3 linked regions of the Eleftheria terrae genome follow. The protein of the gene in region 1 interacts with the protein of each later gene in a pairwise test. Links are inferred from orthologs where the notes say so. Each region holds a gene or a part of one and is shown in the gene's direction. Other genes may lie near its edges.

Region 1 (8,127 bases):
AGCCAGCGCCAGCACCCAGCCGGCCGGCACGCCGGCCTGCCGGTGCATGCAAGCGAGGGCCGTGCGGAGACGGCCACCCGCCTCAGGCGCCGAGCTTCTTCCTCAGCAGCTCGTTGACCACGGCCGGGTCGGCCTTGCCCTTGGTGGCCTTCATTGCCTGGCCCACCAGCGCGTTGAAGGCCTTTTCCTTGCCGGCGCGGAATTCCTCCACCGACTTGGTGTTGGCCGCCAGCACATCGTCCAGCATCGCATCCAGCGCACCGGTGTCCGACACCTGCTTCAATCCCTTGGCCTCGATGAGCGCGTCGACATCGCTGCCCTCGCCGCTCCACAAGGCGTCGAACACCTGGCGGGCGCCGTTGTTCGAGATGGTGCGGTCGGCAATGCGGCCGATCAGCTGCGCCAGCGTCCGCGCCTGCACCGGGCTGTCGGCCAGCTCCCGGCCTTCGGCATTGAGCCGCCGCGAGACTTCGCCCATCAGCCAGTTGGCCACCAGCTTGGGCGCGCCGCAGGCGCGCGCCGCGGCCTCGAAGTAAGCACCGAAGGCCTTGCTCTGCGTCATCATCGTCGCGTCATAGGCCGGCAGCCCGTAGTCGCGCTGGAAACGCTCGGCCATCACTCGCGGCAGCTCCGGCATCTCGGCCTTGACCCGCTCCACCCAGTCGGGGGCGATCACCAGCGGCGGCAGATCCGGGTCCGGGAAATAGCGGTAGTCGTGCGCATCTTCCTTGGTGCGCATTGCGCGCGTCTCGCCGCTGTCGGGGTCGAACAGCACGGTGGCCTGCACGATCTCGTGGCCGTCCTCGATCTGGTCGATCTGCCACTGGATTTCGGCATCGATCGCCTGCTGCAGGAAGCGGAAGCTGTTCAGGTTCTTGATCTCGCGCCGCGTGCCCAGCGGCGCGCCGGGCTTGCGCACCGAGACGTTGGCATCGCAGCGGAAAGAGCCTTCCTGCATGTTGCCGTCGCAAATGCCCAGCCACACCACCAGCGCGTGCAGCGCCCGGGCGTACTCGGTGGCCTCCTGGCTGCTGCCCATCTCCGGCTCCGAGACGATCTCCAGCAGCGGGGTGCCGGCCCGGTTCAGGTCGATGCCGGTCTGGCCGTGGTAGTCCTCGTGCAGCGACTTCCCGGCGTCCTCCTCGAGGTGGGCCCGAGTCAGCCGCACGGTGTGCGCCTGGTCGCCGACGTAGAACTGCACCTGGCCGCCCTGCACCACCGGGATCTCGTACTGGCTGATCTGGTAGCCCTTGGGCAGGTCCGGGTAGAAGTAGTTCTTGCGCGCGAAGATCGAGCGCGGCGCCACCGTGGCGCCCACCGCGAGCCCGAAGCGGATCGCCCGCTCCACCGCCGCCTTGTTCATCACCGGCAGGGTGCCGGGCAGCGCCAGGTCGACCGCGCTGGCCTGCGTGTTGGGTGCGGCGCCGAAAGCGGTGCTGGCACCCGAGAAGATCTTGGACTGGGTGGACAGCTGGGCGTGGGTCTCGAGGCCGATCACCACCTCGTAGCCGCGCACCAGCTTGCTGTTCGTGCTTGTGCTCATGTCAGATGCCCTCCGGGCTGCGGAGGTGCCAGTCGGTCGCCTGCTGGAAGGCATGTGCGGCGTGCAGCAGCTCGCCTTCCTGCCAGTAGTTGCCGATCAGTTGCAGCCCCACCGGCATGCCGCCTTCGCCGAAGCCGGCCGGCACGCTCATGCCGGGCAGGCCGGCCAGGCTGCCGGGCAGCGTGAAGATGTCGGCCAGGTAATTGGCCACCGGGTCGCTCTTGCCGCCGATGGGCCAGGCCACGGTCGGCGAGACCGGGCCAGCGATCAGGTCGCACTGCGCGAAGGCCGCCTGGAAGTCGTCGGCAATCATGCGGCGCAGCTTCTGCGCCTGCAGGTAGTAGGCGTCGTAGTAGCCGTGGCTCAGCACGTAGGTGCCGATCATGATGCGGCGCTTGACCTCCGGGCCGAAGCCCTCGGCGCGCGACTTCTTGTACATCTCCAGCAGGCCCTTGTAGTCCTTGGCCCGGTGCCCGTAGCGCACGCCGTCGAAGCGGCTGAGGTTCGAGCTGGCCTCGGCCGGCGCGATGATGTAGTACACCGGAATGGCCAGCTCGGTGCGCGGCAGCGACACGTCCACCAGGGTCGCGCCCAGCTTCTCGTATTCGGCCAGCGCAGTGCGCAGGGCCTGGGCCACGTCGGCGGCCACGCCCTCGCCGAAGAACTCCTTCGGCAGGCCGATGCGCAGGCCTTTCAGGGGTTGCGCCGCATCGGCGCCGTGGCGCGGCGCGCGCAGGAGGGCGGCGTAGTCCTCCACCGGCCGGTCGGCCGAGGTGGCGTCACGCTCGTCGAAGCCGCTCATGGCCTGCAGCAGCAGCGCGCAGTCCTCGGCGCTGCGCGCCAGCGGGCCGGCCTGGTCCAGGCTGGAGGCGAAGGCGATCATGCCGTAGCGCGAGCAGCGGCCGTAGGTCGGCTTGATGCCGGTGACGTTGCACAGCGCGGCCGGCTGGCGCACCGAGCCGCCGGTGTCGGTGCCGGTGGCCGCCGGCACAAGGCCCGCCGCCACCGCGGCCGCGGAGCCGCCGGAAGAGCCGCCGGTGATGCGGCTGCGGTCCCACGGATTGCGCGCCACGCCGTAGGCCGAGTTCTCGTTGCTGCCGCCCATCGCGAATTCATCGCAGTTGAGCTTGCCCAGCGTCACGCCGCCGGCCGCGGCCAGCTTGTCCACCACGGTGGCATTGAAGGGGCTGCGGTAGCCTTCCAGCATGCGCGAGGCGGCGGTGCTCGGGAAGTCGGTGGTGACGAAGATGTCCTTGTGCGCCAGCGGCACGCCCAGCAGCGGGCCGGTTTCACCGCGGGCCCGCCGGGCATCGGCCGCCTCGGCCTGGCGCAGGGCCACGTCGGCGTCGGTGCAGAGAAAAGCCCCCAACTGTTCCTGCTCGGCAACCCGTGCAAGCAGATGCTTCGTCAATTCGGTGCTGGAAACCGCCTTGGCGTCCAGCTGGCGGCCGAGTTCGGCCACCGTCATACGGTGCAGTTCCATCGTCGCCGCCCTCACTCGATGACCTGGGGAACCAGGAAGAGGCCGTCTTCCACCGCCGGGGCGCTGCGCTGGTTCAGCTCGCGCCGATCGGCTTCGGTGACGGTGTCCTCGCGCAGCCGCAAAGCCACGTCCTGCACCGCCGACAGCGGGGTGTAGAGCGGCTCCACCCCGGTGGTGTCGACCGCCCTCATCTGTTCGACGATGGAGAAAAAATCGTTGAGCTGCTGCAGCATCGCCGCCTCTTCGTCGCGGCTCAGCTCCAGCCGGGCGAGGTTGGCGATCTTGCTGACGACGTCTGAAGTCAGGGCCATGTAAATTAGTTCGGTTTTGCGTGGTTCCCGCGAGGATGGGCGCGGGTGGGATCGGGTATTATCGCGCGTTATCCACAGCCGGCCTGATCGCTACGCTGCAGGGGTCGCCCCGTGCACCCGCTGCGCACGAACAGAGCCGGTTTCGTGCTGAAGAGCGCGCAAAAGGCGGCGAACGACGCGGCCTTTGGCGGTCCCGGAGATAACCCGAAAAATCCTTCGTCCCCCCGGCCCAATGCCAGTTGCTCACAGCCGGGGCGGACCTCGCGAAAGAACATGTTCGAATCCATTCGTCGCTACTTCTCGACGGACCTCGCCATTGACCTGGGCACCGCCAACACGCTGATCTACGTGCGCGGCAAGGGCATCGTGCTGGACGAGCCGTCGGTGGTTGCCATCCGCCACGAAGGCGGCCCCAACGGCAAGAAGACCATCCAGGCGGTCGGCGCCGAGGCCAAGGCCATGCTCGGCAAGGTGCCCGGCAACATCGAAGCCATCCGCCCGATGAAGGACGGCGTCATCGCCGACTTCACCGTGACCGAGCAGATGCTCAAGCAGTTCATCAAGATGGTCCACCCGCGCTCGGTGCTCAAGCCGAGTCCGCGGATCATCATCTGCGTGCCCTGCGGTTCGACCCAGGTCGAGCGGCGCGCCATCCGCGAATCCGCCCTTGGCGCCGGTGCCTCCGAGGTCTACCTGATCGAGGAGCCCATGGCGGCCGCCATCGGCGCCGGCCTGCCGGTCTCCGAAGCGTCGGGTTCCATGGTGGTGGACATCGGCGGCGGCACCACCGAGGTGGGTGTGATCTCGCTGGGCGGCATGGTCTACAAGGGCAGCGTGCGCGTCGGCGGTGACAAGTTCGACGAAGCCATCATCAACTACATCCGCCGCAACTACGGCATGTTGATCGGTGAGCCGACGGCCGAAGCCATCAAGAAGGAAATCGGCTCGGCCTTCCCTGGCTCCGAGGTCAAGGAGATGGAAGTCAAGGGCCGCAACCTCTCCGAGGGCGTGCCGCGCAGCTTCACCATCTCCAGCAACGAGATCCTCGAAGCCCTGACCGACCCGCTGAACCAGATCGTCTCCAGCGTGAAGAACGCCCTGGAGCAGACGCCGCCCGAGCTGGGCGCGGACATCGCCGAGCGCGGCATGATGCTCACCGGCGGCGGCGCGCTGCTGCGCGACCTCGACCGCCTGCTGGCCGAGGAAACCGGCCTGCCGGTGCTGGTGGCCGAAGACCCGCTGACCTGCGTGGTGCGCGGCTGCGGCATGGCGCTGGAGCGCATGGAGCGGCTGGGCGCGATCTTCACGTCGGAGTGATCCGACACCACACGCCGTATGCTTGACGTCGAGGCGGCCTTGCCGGTGCGCACGCCAGTCCGCACCCCAGGGCGGCGGCCGGCCGCCGCAGCGGCCGGGCGTGCCGAGACGCGCGCGCCCGAGCTTCACTCGACTGGTGGCCCTGACGGCCGCCCTGCCCGGTGACCTGCCATGCCACTCGGCACCATTGACCGCACGCCGCCGCCCTTCTTCAAGCAGGGGCCGTCGGCGCTGACGCGGCTGATGTTCTTCTCAGCACTTGCGTTTTTCCTGATGGTGGCCGACACGCGGCTCAACATCACCCAGCCGCTGCGTGCGGTGGTGGCCACCGTGCTGCACCCGGTGCAGCGCTCCCTGCTCGTGCCGGTAACCTTCATGCGCAACGGGGGCGACTACCTGCGCGGCCTGAACGAGGCGCTCGCCAAGGAAGAAGCGGCCCAGCGCCAGCTCTCCGAGCAGGCCCAGCGCGTGGCGCGGGTGGAGCTGCTGGAGCAGGAGAACGCTCGCCTGCGCTCCCTCCTGGGCCTGCGACCGGCCGTGCCGGCGCGCACGCGGGCGGCCGAGGTGCTCTACGACGCGCCCGATCCCTTCAGCCGCAAGGTGGTGATCGACATTGGCAGCACCCACGGCGTGGCACGCGGTTCGCCGGTCATCGACGAAACCGGCGTGCTGGGTCAGGTCACGCGGGTCTACCCGCTGACCTCGGAAGTCACGCTGCTGACCGACAAGGATGCCGTGATCCCCACCCTCAACACCCGCACCATGGCCCGTGGCGTCGCGTATGGCGACGCTGCCAACGACGCCATGGAGCTGCGCTTCATGGCCACCAATGCGGATGTGCAGGAGGGTGACGTACTGAGCACCTCGGGCGTGGACGGCGTGTTCCCGCCCGGCCTCGCGGTGGCGAAAGTGGTCAAGGTCGACCGGCGTGCCGACTCGGCCTTCGCCAAGATCGCGCTGGCGCCGGTCAGCTCGCCAGCGAGCGCCCGCCATGTGCTGGTGCTGCAGCCCGTGGGCGACCAGCAGCCGTCGCGCCCGCAGCCCGAGCCGGCACCGGCGGCAGCCGCCACGCCCCACCCCAAGAAAGCGGGAGAACGCCGATGATGCCGCGCGGCGACCAGCTCTTGCTGCCCGTGAACCCGGGCTTCATCTGGTTTTCCTTGCTGTTTGCCTGCCTGGTGAACCTGATTCCGCTGGGCAAGACCACCGCGATGCCCGATCTGCTGGCGCTAACGCTGGTGTTCTGGAACGTGCACCAGCCGCGCCGGGTGGGTGTGGGCACCGCCTTCACCTTCGGCGTGATGATGGACGTGCACGATGCGGCGCTGCTTGGCCAGCATGCCTTGGCCTACACGCTGCTGAGCTTCTTCGCCATCACCATCCACCGCCGGCTGCTATGGTTCCCGGTGCTCTCGCAGGCCGTGCAGATCGTGCCGCTGTTCTTCGCGGCACATGCGGTGTCGGTACTTATTCGCTTGTTGGCAGGCGGCGTGTTTCCCGGCTGGGAACTGCTGCTGGCGCCGGCATTCGAAGCCCTGCTGTGGCCGCTGGCCACCTGGCTGTTGCTGGCCCCCCAGCGCCGCCCGCCCGATCCGGACCAGAACCGGCCCCTCTAGTCTGCAGCTGATGGCTGAAAGGCCGCCCCCGTCGTGACCGAACTCAAGAACGTCGAGCTGGAGCTGTCGCGCTTTCGCGCGAGGCTGTTGTTCGCCGGGGCCATGGTGCTGGTGTGCTTTGGCCTGATCTTCGCGCGCTTGGCCTATCTGCAGGTGCTGCGCTACGACGAACTCTCGACGCGTGCCGAGAACAACCGCATCTCGGTGGTGCCCATCGTGCCCAACCGCGGCCTCATCCTCGACCGCAATGGCGTGGTGCTGGCCAACAATTACTCGGCCTACACCCTCGAGCTGACACCTTCGAAGATCGAGGACCTGGACGCCACCATCGACGAGCTGTCCGGCGTCATCAGCGTCTCGCAGGCCGACCGCCGGCGCTTCAAGCGGCTGATGGACGAGTCCAAGAGCTTCGAGTCGCTGCCGCTGCGCACCCGGCTGAGCGACGAGGAAGTGGCCCGCTTCGCCGTGCAGCGCTACCGCTTCCCGGGCGTCGACATCAAGGCCCGCCTTTTCCGCAACTACCCCCTTGGCGAAGTCGGCGCTCACGTCATCGGCTACATCGGCCGCATCAACCAGGCGGAAAAGGCCAAGATCGACGATTCCGAAGACGCCGCCAACTACCGGGGCACCGACTACATCGGCAAGCTGGGCATCGAGCAGAGCTACGAGCGCGAGTTGCACGGCATCACCGGCTTCGAGGAAGTCGAGACCAGCGCCGGCGGCCGCGCGGTGCGGCGACTGCGTTCCAGCCCGGCGACGCCGGGCAACACCGTGGTGCTGTCGATCGACATCAAGCTGCAAGCGCTGGTGGAGCAACTGTTCGGCAGCCGCCGCGGCGCGCTGGTGGCCATCGACCCCAAGACCGGCGAGTTGCTGGCCTTCGTCAGCAAGCCGAGCTTCGACCCCAATCTCTTCGTCGAGGGCATCGACGTCGAGAACTGGAAAGCGCTCAACGAATCCATCGACAAGCCGCTGCTGAACCGGGCGCTGCGCGGTACCTACCCGCCGGGCTCCACCTTCAAGCCCTTCATGGCCATCGCCGCGCTCAACAGCGGCAAGCGCGGCCCCTATGAAGCCATTCACGACAGCGGGACCTTCATGTTCGGCAACCACCGTTTCCGCAGCCATGGCGACGGCGGGCTCGGCATGGTCGACATGCACCGCTCCATCGTGAAGTCGAGCAACGTCTACTACTACTCGCTGGCCAACGAGATGGGGGTCGACCTGATGCACGAGCAGCTGGCGCCCTTCGGCTTCGGCCAGATCACCGGCATCGACATCGAGGGCGAAGTGCGCGGCGTGCTGCCCTCCACCGAGTGGAAGCGCCGTGCCTACAAGCGACCCGAACAGCAGAAGTGGTATGCCGGCGAAACGATCTCGCTGGGCATCGGCCAGGGCTACAACAGCTTCACCATGCTGCAGCTCTCGCACGCCCTGGCCACCCTGGTGTCCGGCGGCCAGCGCCACCGGCCGCACCTGGTGCGCGAGATCCGCGACGTCGTGACGCGGGAACGCCGGGTGGTGGGTGCCGAGCCGATCGAGCCGCTGCCGCTCAAGCCCGAGCACGTCGACGTGGTGCGCCGCGCCATGTACGGCGTGACGCAGGAGGGCACCTCGACCCGCGTCTTCCATGGCGCGGCCTACCAGAGCGGCGGCAAGACGGGCACCGCCCAGGCGGTGGGCGTGCGCCAGAACGAGCGCTACAACGCCTCGCGGGTGGCCGAATACCTGCGTGACCATTCGCTCTACACCGCCTTCGCGCCGGTGGATGATCCCAAGATCGCGCTGGCGGTGATCGTCGAGAACGCCGGCTTCGGCGCCCAGGCCGCCGCGCCCATTGCGCGCCGGGTGCTCGAC
Region 2 (2,910 bases), 1.2 Mb from region 1 along the record:
GAACATCGTGAAGTGCGTGCGCCGCTGTGGCCTGGAGGTGGAGCAGCTGGTGCTGAACCCGTCGGCCTCCAGCCTGTCGGTGCTGACCGAGGACGAGAAGGACCTGGGCGTGGCGCTGGTGGACATCGGCGCCGGCACCACCGACGTGGCGATCTTCACCGACGGCGCGATCCGCCATACCGCGGTGATCCCCATCGCTGGCGACCTGATCACCAGCGACATCGCGATGGCGCTGCGCACGCCGACCAAGGATGCCGAAGAGATCAAGGTCGACTTCGGCGTGGCCAAGCAGCTGCTGGCTGACCCGGACGAGCAGGTCGAGGTGCCGGGCCTCGGCGACCGGGCACCCCGAATGCTTTCACGCCAGGCACTGGCCGGGGTGATCGAGCCACGGGTTGAAGAAATCTTTTCACTGGTGCACCAAGTCATCCGCGAGAGCGGCTACGAGGAGCTGCTGTCCTCCGGCATCGTGCTGGCGGGTGGCTCGGCGGTGATGCCCGGCATGGTGGAGCTGGGCGAGGACATCTTTCTAAAACCCGTGCGCAAGGGCATCCCGACCTATTCGGGGGCCTTGCACGACATGGTGGCCAATCCACGCTCGGCCACCGTGATGGGACTCTTGGAGGAGGCGCGGCTGGCCCGCGTGCGGGGACACCGGGCGGCCCAGCAGGCCGGCTCGGTGAAGACGCTGTTCGGCCGCGTGAAGGACTGGTTCATAGGGAATTTCTGAGCGGTGTGCGCAAGGCGCCCGCCGGATGCGTTTTGAGAGTGTGTAGGCGAAGCTAGTGACGAAGGAGGTCCAAATGCCTATTGAGATGATCGAAGAGTTCAACCTGGGAACGCAGATCAAGGTGATCGGCGTCGGTGGCGGTGGCGGCAACGCCGTCGAGCACATGATGGCCCAGGGCGTGCAGGGCGTGGAGTTCATCTGCGCCAACACCGATGCGCAGGCGCTCAACCGTTCTTCGGCGCACAAGCTGATCCAGCTGGGCACCACCGGCCTGGGCGCCGGCGCCAAACCCGAGGCCGGCAAGGCCGCGGCCGAGGAAGCGGTGGACCGCATCCGTGACGCCATCGACGGCGCCAACATGCTGTTCATCACCGCCGGCATGGGCGGCGGCACCGGCACCGGCGCCGCACCGGTGATCGCCCGGGTGGCCAAGGACATGGGCATCCTGACGGTCGGCGTGGTGACCAAGCCCTTCGAGTTCGAAGGCAACCGCCGCATGAAGCAGGCCGACGCCGGCATGAACGAGCTGGAGGCCAACGTCGACTCGCTGATCGTCGTGCTCAACGAGAAGCTGCTGGAAGTGCTGGGCGACGACGTCACCCAGGACCAGGCCTTCGCGCAGGCCAACGACGTGCTGAAGAACGCGGTCGGCGGCATCAGCGACATCATCCACATCCCGGGCCTGGTGAACGTCGACTTCGAGGACGTCAAGACCGTGATGAGCGAGCCCGGCAAGGCCATGATGGGCACCGCCGTGGCACAGGGCCCGGACCGCGCCCACAAGGCGGCGGAATCGGCCGTGGCCTGCCCGCTGCTGGAAGGCATCGACCTGTCTGGCGCCCGTGGCGTGCTGGTGCTGATCGCCGCGGCGCGCGGCACCTTCAAGCTCAGCGAGAGCCGCAACGCGATGAACACCATCCGTCGCTATGCCGCCGATGATGCACATGTGATCTACGGCACGGCCTACGACGACAGCCTGGGCGACCAGCTGCGCGTGACGGTGATCGCCACCGGCCTGTCGGGCAACGCCCGCCGCCAGCAGGCGCCGATCAGCGTGGTGCACTCGCAGCCGGCGCTGCGCACCGGCACCGACAACATCCCGGTGCTCAACAGCCCGGTGCACACCGGTCATGTCGGCGGCCACACCACGCACGACTACAGCAGCCTGAACACCCCGAGCGTCTGGCGCTCGGGCCGCACCCAGGCGGCTGCCAAGGTCGATGCGCTGGCCAGCAACGGGATGGACGAGATCGAGATCCCGGCCTTCCTGCGCAAGCAGGCGGACTGAGCCGGTGCTTCGGCCAGCCCTGGCGGGGCGCCGCAGGCAGGAGGGACGGCAGCGGCCGTCAGGCTGGGGGCTGCACGGGTGGTCCGTGCAATTCCGCACGCCTGACGGCTGCCGGCCCTGCGGCCCGGCGCCTCAATCGTGGCGATCAACAGCCTCAAACCCAGGGCGCGAGCCGACTCCCTAGAATGCGGACATGCTCCAACAACGCACACTCCAATCGCTGACGCGGGCCGTCGGCGTCGGCCTGCACAGCGGCCAGCGCGTCGAACTGACGCTGCGGCCGGCGGCGCCTGACACCGGCATCGTGTTCCGGCGGATCGACCTGCCGGTGCCGGTCGAGATCCCGGTGTCGGCGACGGCGATCAGCGACACGCGGATGGCCTCCACGCTGTCGGTCGGGGGCGACCCCGGCGCGCCGAAGGTGCACACGGTGGAGCATTTGATGTCTGCCTGCGCAGGCTTGGGTCTCGACAACCTGTATGTCGACATCACGGCCGAGGAAGTCCCGATCCTGGACGGCTCTGCAGCCTCCTTCGTCTACCTCTTGCAGAGCGCCGGGATCGAACTCCAGGGCGTGCCCAAGCGCTTCCTGCGCATCAAGAAGCCGGTGGAAGTGCGTGAAGGGGAGGGCCCATCGCTCAAGTGGGCCCGACTCGATCCCTACCACGGCTACAAGCTTTCCTTCGAGATCGACTTCGACCATCCCGCCGTCGACCAGACCGGCCAGCGGGTGGTGTTCGATTTCGCTTCCGGGCGCTATACCCGCGATATCGCCCGCGCCCGCACCTTCGGCTTCACGAAGGACGTCGAGATGATGCGCACCCGCGGCCTCGGCCTGGGCGGCAGCATGGACAACGCGATCGTCGTGGACGACTACCGCGTGCTGAATGCC
Region 3 (2,964 bases), 1.2 Mb from region 1 along the record:
CGAGCAGCTGTGCCTGTGGCTGTGCGCCCAGGCTTCGCTCAACCTTTGAGAAGGGGTCGACAGAACCCCGTGCCATGCGAACCGCCAAGCCCCTGGACATCCGCCTGATGAACGCCACCGCCGCCCTGCTCTTCACGCTGGCCGCGCTGGGGTGCGCCTGGCTGGCGGTGACCTGGGTGACGGGCTGGCCGGTGTTCTCGATCGAGGCCATCCGCATCGACAACGAGCTGCAGCGCAGCACGGCGACCACCATCCGTGCGAATGCCTTGCCGAAGCTGCATGGCAATTTTTTCAGCATCGACCTGGAAGAAAGCCGGCAGGCCTTCCAGTCGGTGCCCTGGGTGCGGCGGGCCGCGGTGCAGCGCATCTGGCCCAACCGGCTGGCGGTGCGCATCGAGGAGCACAAGGTGGCGGCCTACTGGGGCGAGAACCGCCTGGTCAACACCTACGGCGAGGTCTTCGAGGCCAACCTGGGCGATGTCGAGGAAGAGAACCTGCCCACGCTGCAGGGGCCGGAGGGCAGCGCGCCCCAGCTGCTGCACCTGTGGGGGCCGGTCAGCGAGGCGGTGCGCCGCCTGGGCGCCAAGGTCGAGCGGCTGAGCCTGTCGGAGCGCGGCTCCTGGACGGCTGAGCTGGACAACGGCGCCGAGATCGAGATGGGCCGTGGTGACTCGAACGAAGTGTTGAATCGGCTAGAGCGTTTCGTCGCCACCTGGGCACAGGTGACGGCCAGCTATCCGGGGCCGCTGGAGTATGCCGACCTGCGGCATCACAACGGCTATGCCGTGCGCATCAAGGGCATCACGACCCAGGTGGCACCGGCCGCAGCGAAAAGGAACTGAGGGCAAGATGGCCAAGGAATACAAGGATCTCGTCGTCGGGCTCGACATCGGCACCGCCAAGGTGATGGCGGTGGTGTCCGAGGTGTTGCCCAGCGGGGAGCTGCGGGTGGCCGGTCTGGGCGTGGCGCCGTCGCATGGGCTCAAGCGCGGCGTGGTGGTCAACATCGATGCCACGGTGCAGTCCATCCAGCAGGCCCTGAAAGAGGCCGAGATGATGGCCGACTGCAAGATCACGAGGGTCTACACCGGCATCACCGGCAGCCACATTCGCGGGCAGAATTCGACCGGCATGGTGATCGTGCGGGACAAGGAGGTCACGCCCATCGACGTGGCCCGCGTGGTCGAGACGGCCAAGGCCATCAACATCCCCAACGACCAGAAGCTGCTGCTGGTGGAGCCGCAGGAGTTCGTGATCGACGGCCACGAGGTGAAGGAGCCGATCGGCATGAGCGGCGGCCGCCTCGAGGTCAAGGTGCACATCGTCACCGGCGCGCAGAGCGCGGCCGAGAACATCGTGAAGTGCGTGCGCCGCTGTGGCCTGGAGGTGGAGCAGCTGGTGCTGAACCCGTCGGCCTCCAGCCTGTCGGTGCTGACCGAGGACGAGAAGGACCTGGGCGTGGCGCTGGTGGACATCGGCGCCGGCACCACCGACGTGGCGATCTTCACCGACGGCGCGATCCGCCATACCGCGGTGATCCCCATCGCTGGCGACCTGATCACCAGCGACATCGCGATGGCGCTGCGCACGCCGACCAAGGATGCCGAAGAGATCAAGGTCGACTTCGGCGTGGCCAAGCAGCTGCTGGCTGACCCGGACGAGCAGGTCGAGGTGCCGGGCCTCGGCGACCGGGCACCCCGAATGCTTTCACGCCAGGCACTGGCCGGGGTGATCGAGCCACGGGTTGAAGAAATCTTTTCACTGGTGCACCAAGTCATCCGCGAGAGCGGCTACGAGGAGCTGCTGTCCTCCGGCATCGTGCTGGCGGGTGGCTCGGCGGTGATGCCCGGCATGGTGGAGCTGGGCGAGGACATCTTTCTAAAACCCGTGCGCAAGGGCATCCCGACCTATTCGGGGGCCTTGCACGACATGGTGGCCAATCCACGCTCGGCCACCGTGATGGGACTCTTGGAGGAGGCGCGGCTGGCCCGCGTGCGGGGACACCGGGCGGCCCAGCAGGCCGGCTCGGTGAAGACGCTGTTCGGCCGCGTGAAGGACTGGTTCATAGGGAATTTCTGAGCGGTGTGCGCAAGGCGCCCGCCGGATGCGTTTTGAGAGTGTGTAGGCGAAGCTAGTGACGAAGGAGGTCCAAATGCCTATTGAGATGATCGAAGAGTTCAACCTGGGAACGCAGATCAAGGTGATCGGCGTCGGTGGCGGTGGCGGCAACGCCGTCGAGCACATGATGGCCCAGGGCGTGCAGGGCGTGGAGTTCATCTGCGCCAACACCGATGCGCAGGCGCTCAACCGTTCTTCGGCGCACAAGCTGATCCAGCTGGGCACCACCGGCCTGGGCGCCGGCGCCAAACCCGAGGCCGGCAAGGCCGCGGCCGAGGAAGCGGTGGACCGCATCCGTGACGCCATCGACGGCGCCAACATGCTGTTCATCACCGCCGGCATGGGCGGCGGCACCGGCACCGGCGCCGCACCGGTGATCGCCCGGGTGGCCAAGGACATGGGCATCCTGACGGTCGGCGTGGTGACCAAGCCCTTCGAGTTCGAAGGCAACCGCCGCATGAAGCAGGCCGACGCCGGCATGAACGAGCTGGAGGCCAACGTCGACTCGCTGATCGTCGTGCTCAACGAGAAGCTGCTGGAAGTGCTGGGCGACGACGTCACCCAGGACCAGGCCTTCGCGCAGGCCAACGACGTGCTGAAGAACGCGGTCGGCGGCATCAGCGACATCATCCACATCCCGGGCCTGGTGAACGTCGACTTCGAGGACGTCAAGACCGTGATGAGCGAGCCCGGCAAGGCCATGATGGGCACCGCCGTGGCACAGGGCCCGGACCGCGCCCACAAGGCGGCGGAATCGGCCGTGGCCTGCCCGCTGCTGGAAGGCATCGACCTGTCTGGCGCCCGTGGCGTGCTGGTGCTGATCGCCGCGGCGCGCGGCACCTTCAA

Evidence for each region. The genes of interacting proteins can lie anywhere in the genome.
Region 2: the proteins of N7L95_RS14890 (region 1) and ftsZ interact in binary tests that used the Escherichia coli proteins (3 or more experiments, as listed by UniProt). The link is inferred for Eleftheria terrae from one-to-one orthologs.
Region 3: the proteins of N7L95_RS14890 (region 1) and ftsA interact in binary tests that used the Escherichia coli proteins (3 or more experiments, as listed by UniProt). The link is inferred for Eleftheria terrae from one-to-one orthologs.

The regions. Positions count from the first base shown.
Region 1 is NZ_CP106951.1:3,366,933-3,375,059, forward strand. The notes cover bases 2,708-5,632. They hold N7L95_RS14890 (rod shape-determining protein), read left to right. Parts: upstream 2,708-3,610; coding sequence 3,611-4,654; downstream 4,655-5,632. Other genes in these bases: gatA (Asp-tRNA(Asn)/Glu-tRNA(Gln) amidotransferase subunit GatA), read right to left, coding at 2,708-3,026; gatC (Asp-tRNA(Asn)/Glu-tRNA(Gln) amidotransferase subunit GatC), read right to left, coding at 3,038-3,337; mreC (rod shape-determining protein MreC), read left to right, coding at 4,826-5,632. Outside these bases: Asp-tRNA(Asn)/Glu-tRNA(Gln) amidotransferase subunit GatB, read right to left, coding at 83-1,543; more of gatA, read right to left, coding at 1,545-2,707; more of mreC, read left to right, coding at 5,633-5,758; rod shape-determining protein MreD, read left to right, coding at 5,755-6,270; mrdA (penicillin-binding protein 2), read left to right, coding at 6,304-8,127. UniProt on the Escherichia coli protein: Forms membrane-associated dynamic filaments that are essential for cell shape determination. Acts by regulating cell wall synthesis and cell elongation, and thus cell shape.
Region 2 is NZ_CP106951.1:4,537,002-4,539,911, forward strand. It holds ftsZ (cell division protein FtsZ), read left to right. Parts: upstream 1-803; coding sequence 804-2,018; downstream 2,019-2,910. Other genes in the region: ftsA (cell division protein FtsA), read left to right, coding at 1-730; lpxC (UDP-3-O-acyl-N-acetylglucosamine deacetylase), read left to right, coding at 2,212-2,910. UniProt on the Escherichia coli protein: Essential cell division protein that forms a contractile ring structure (Z ring) at the future cell division site. The regulation of the ring assembly controls the timing and the location of cell division.
Region 3 is NZ_CP106951.1:4,535,653-4,538,616, forward strand. It holds ftsA (cell division protein FtsA), read left to right. Parts: upstream 1-849; coding sequence 850-2,079; downstream 2,080-2,964. Other genes in the region: N7L95_RS20275 (D-alanine--D-alanine ligase), read left to right, coding at 1-49; N7L95_RS20280 (cell division protein FtsQ/DivIB), read left to right, coding at 75-842; ftsZ (cell division protein FtsZ), read left to right, coding at 2,153-2,964. UniProt on the Escherichia coli protein: Essential cell division protein that assists in the assembly of the Z ring. May serve as the principal membrane anchor for the Z ring.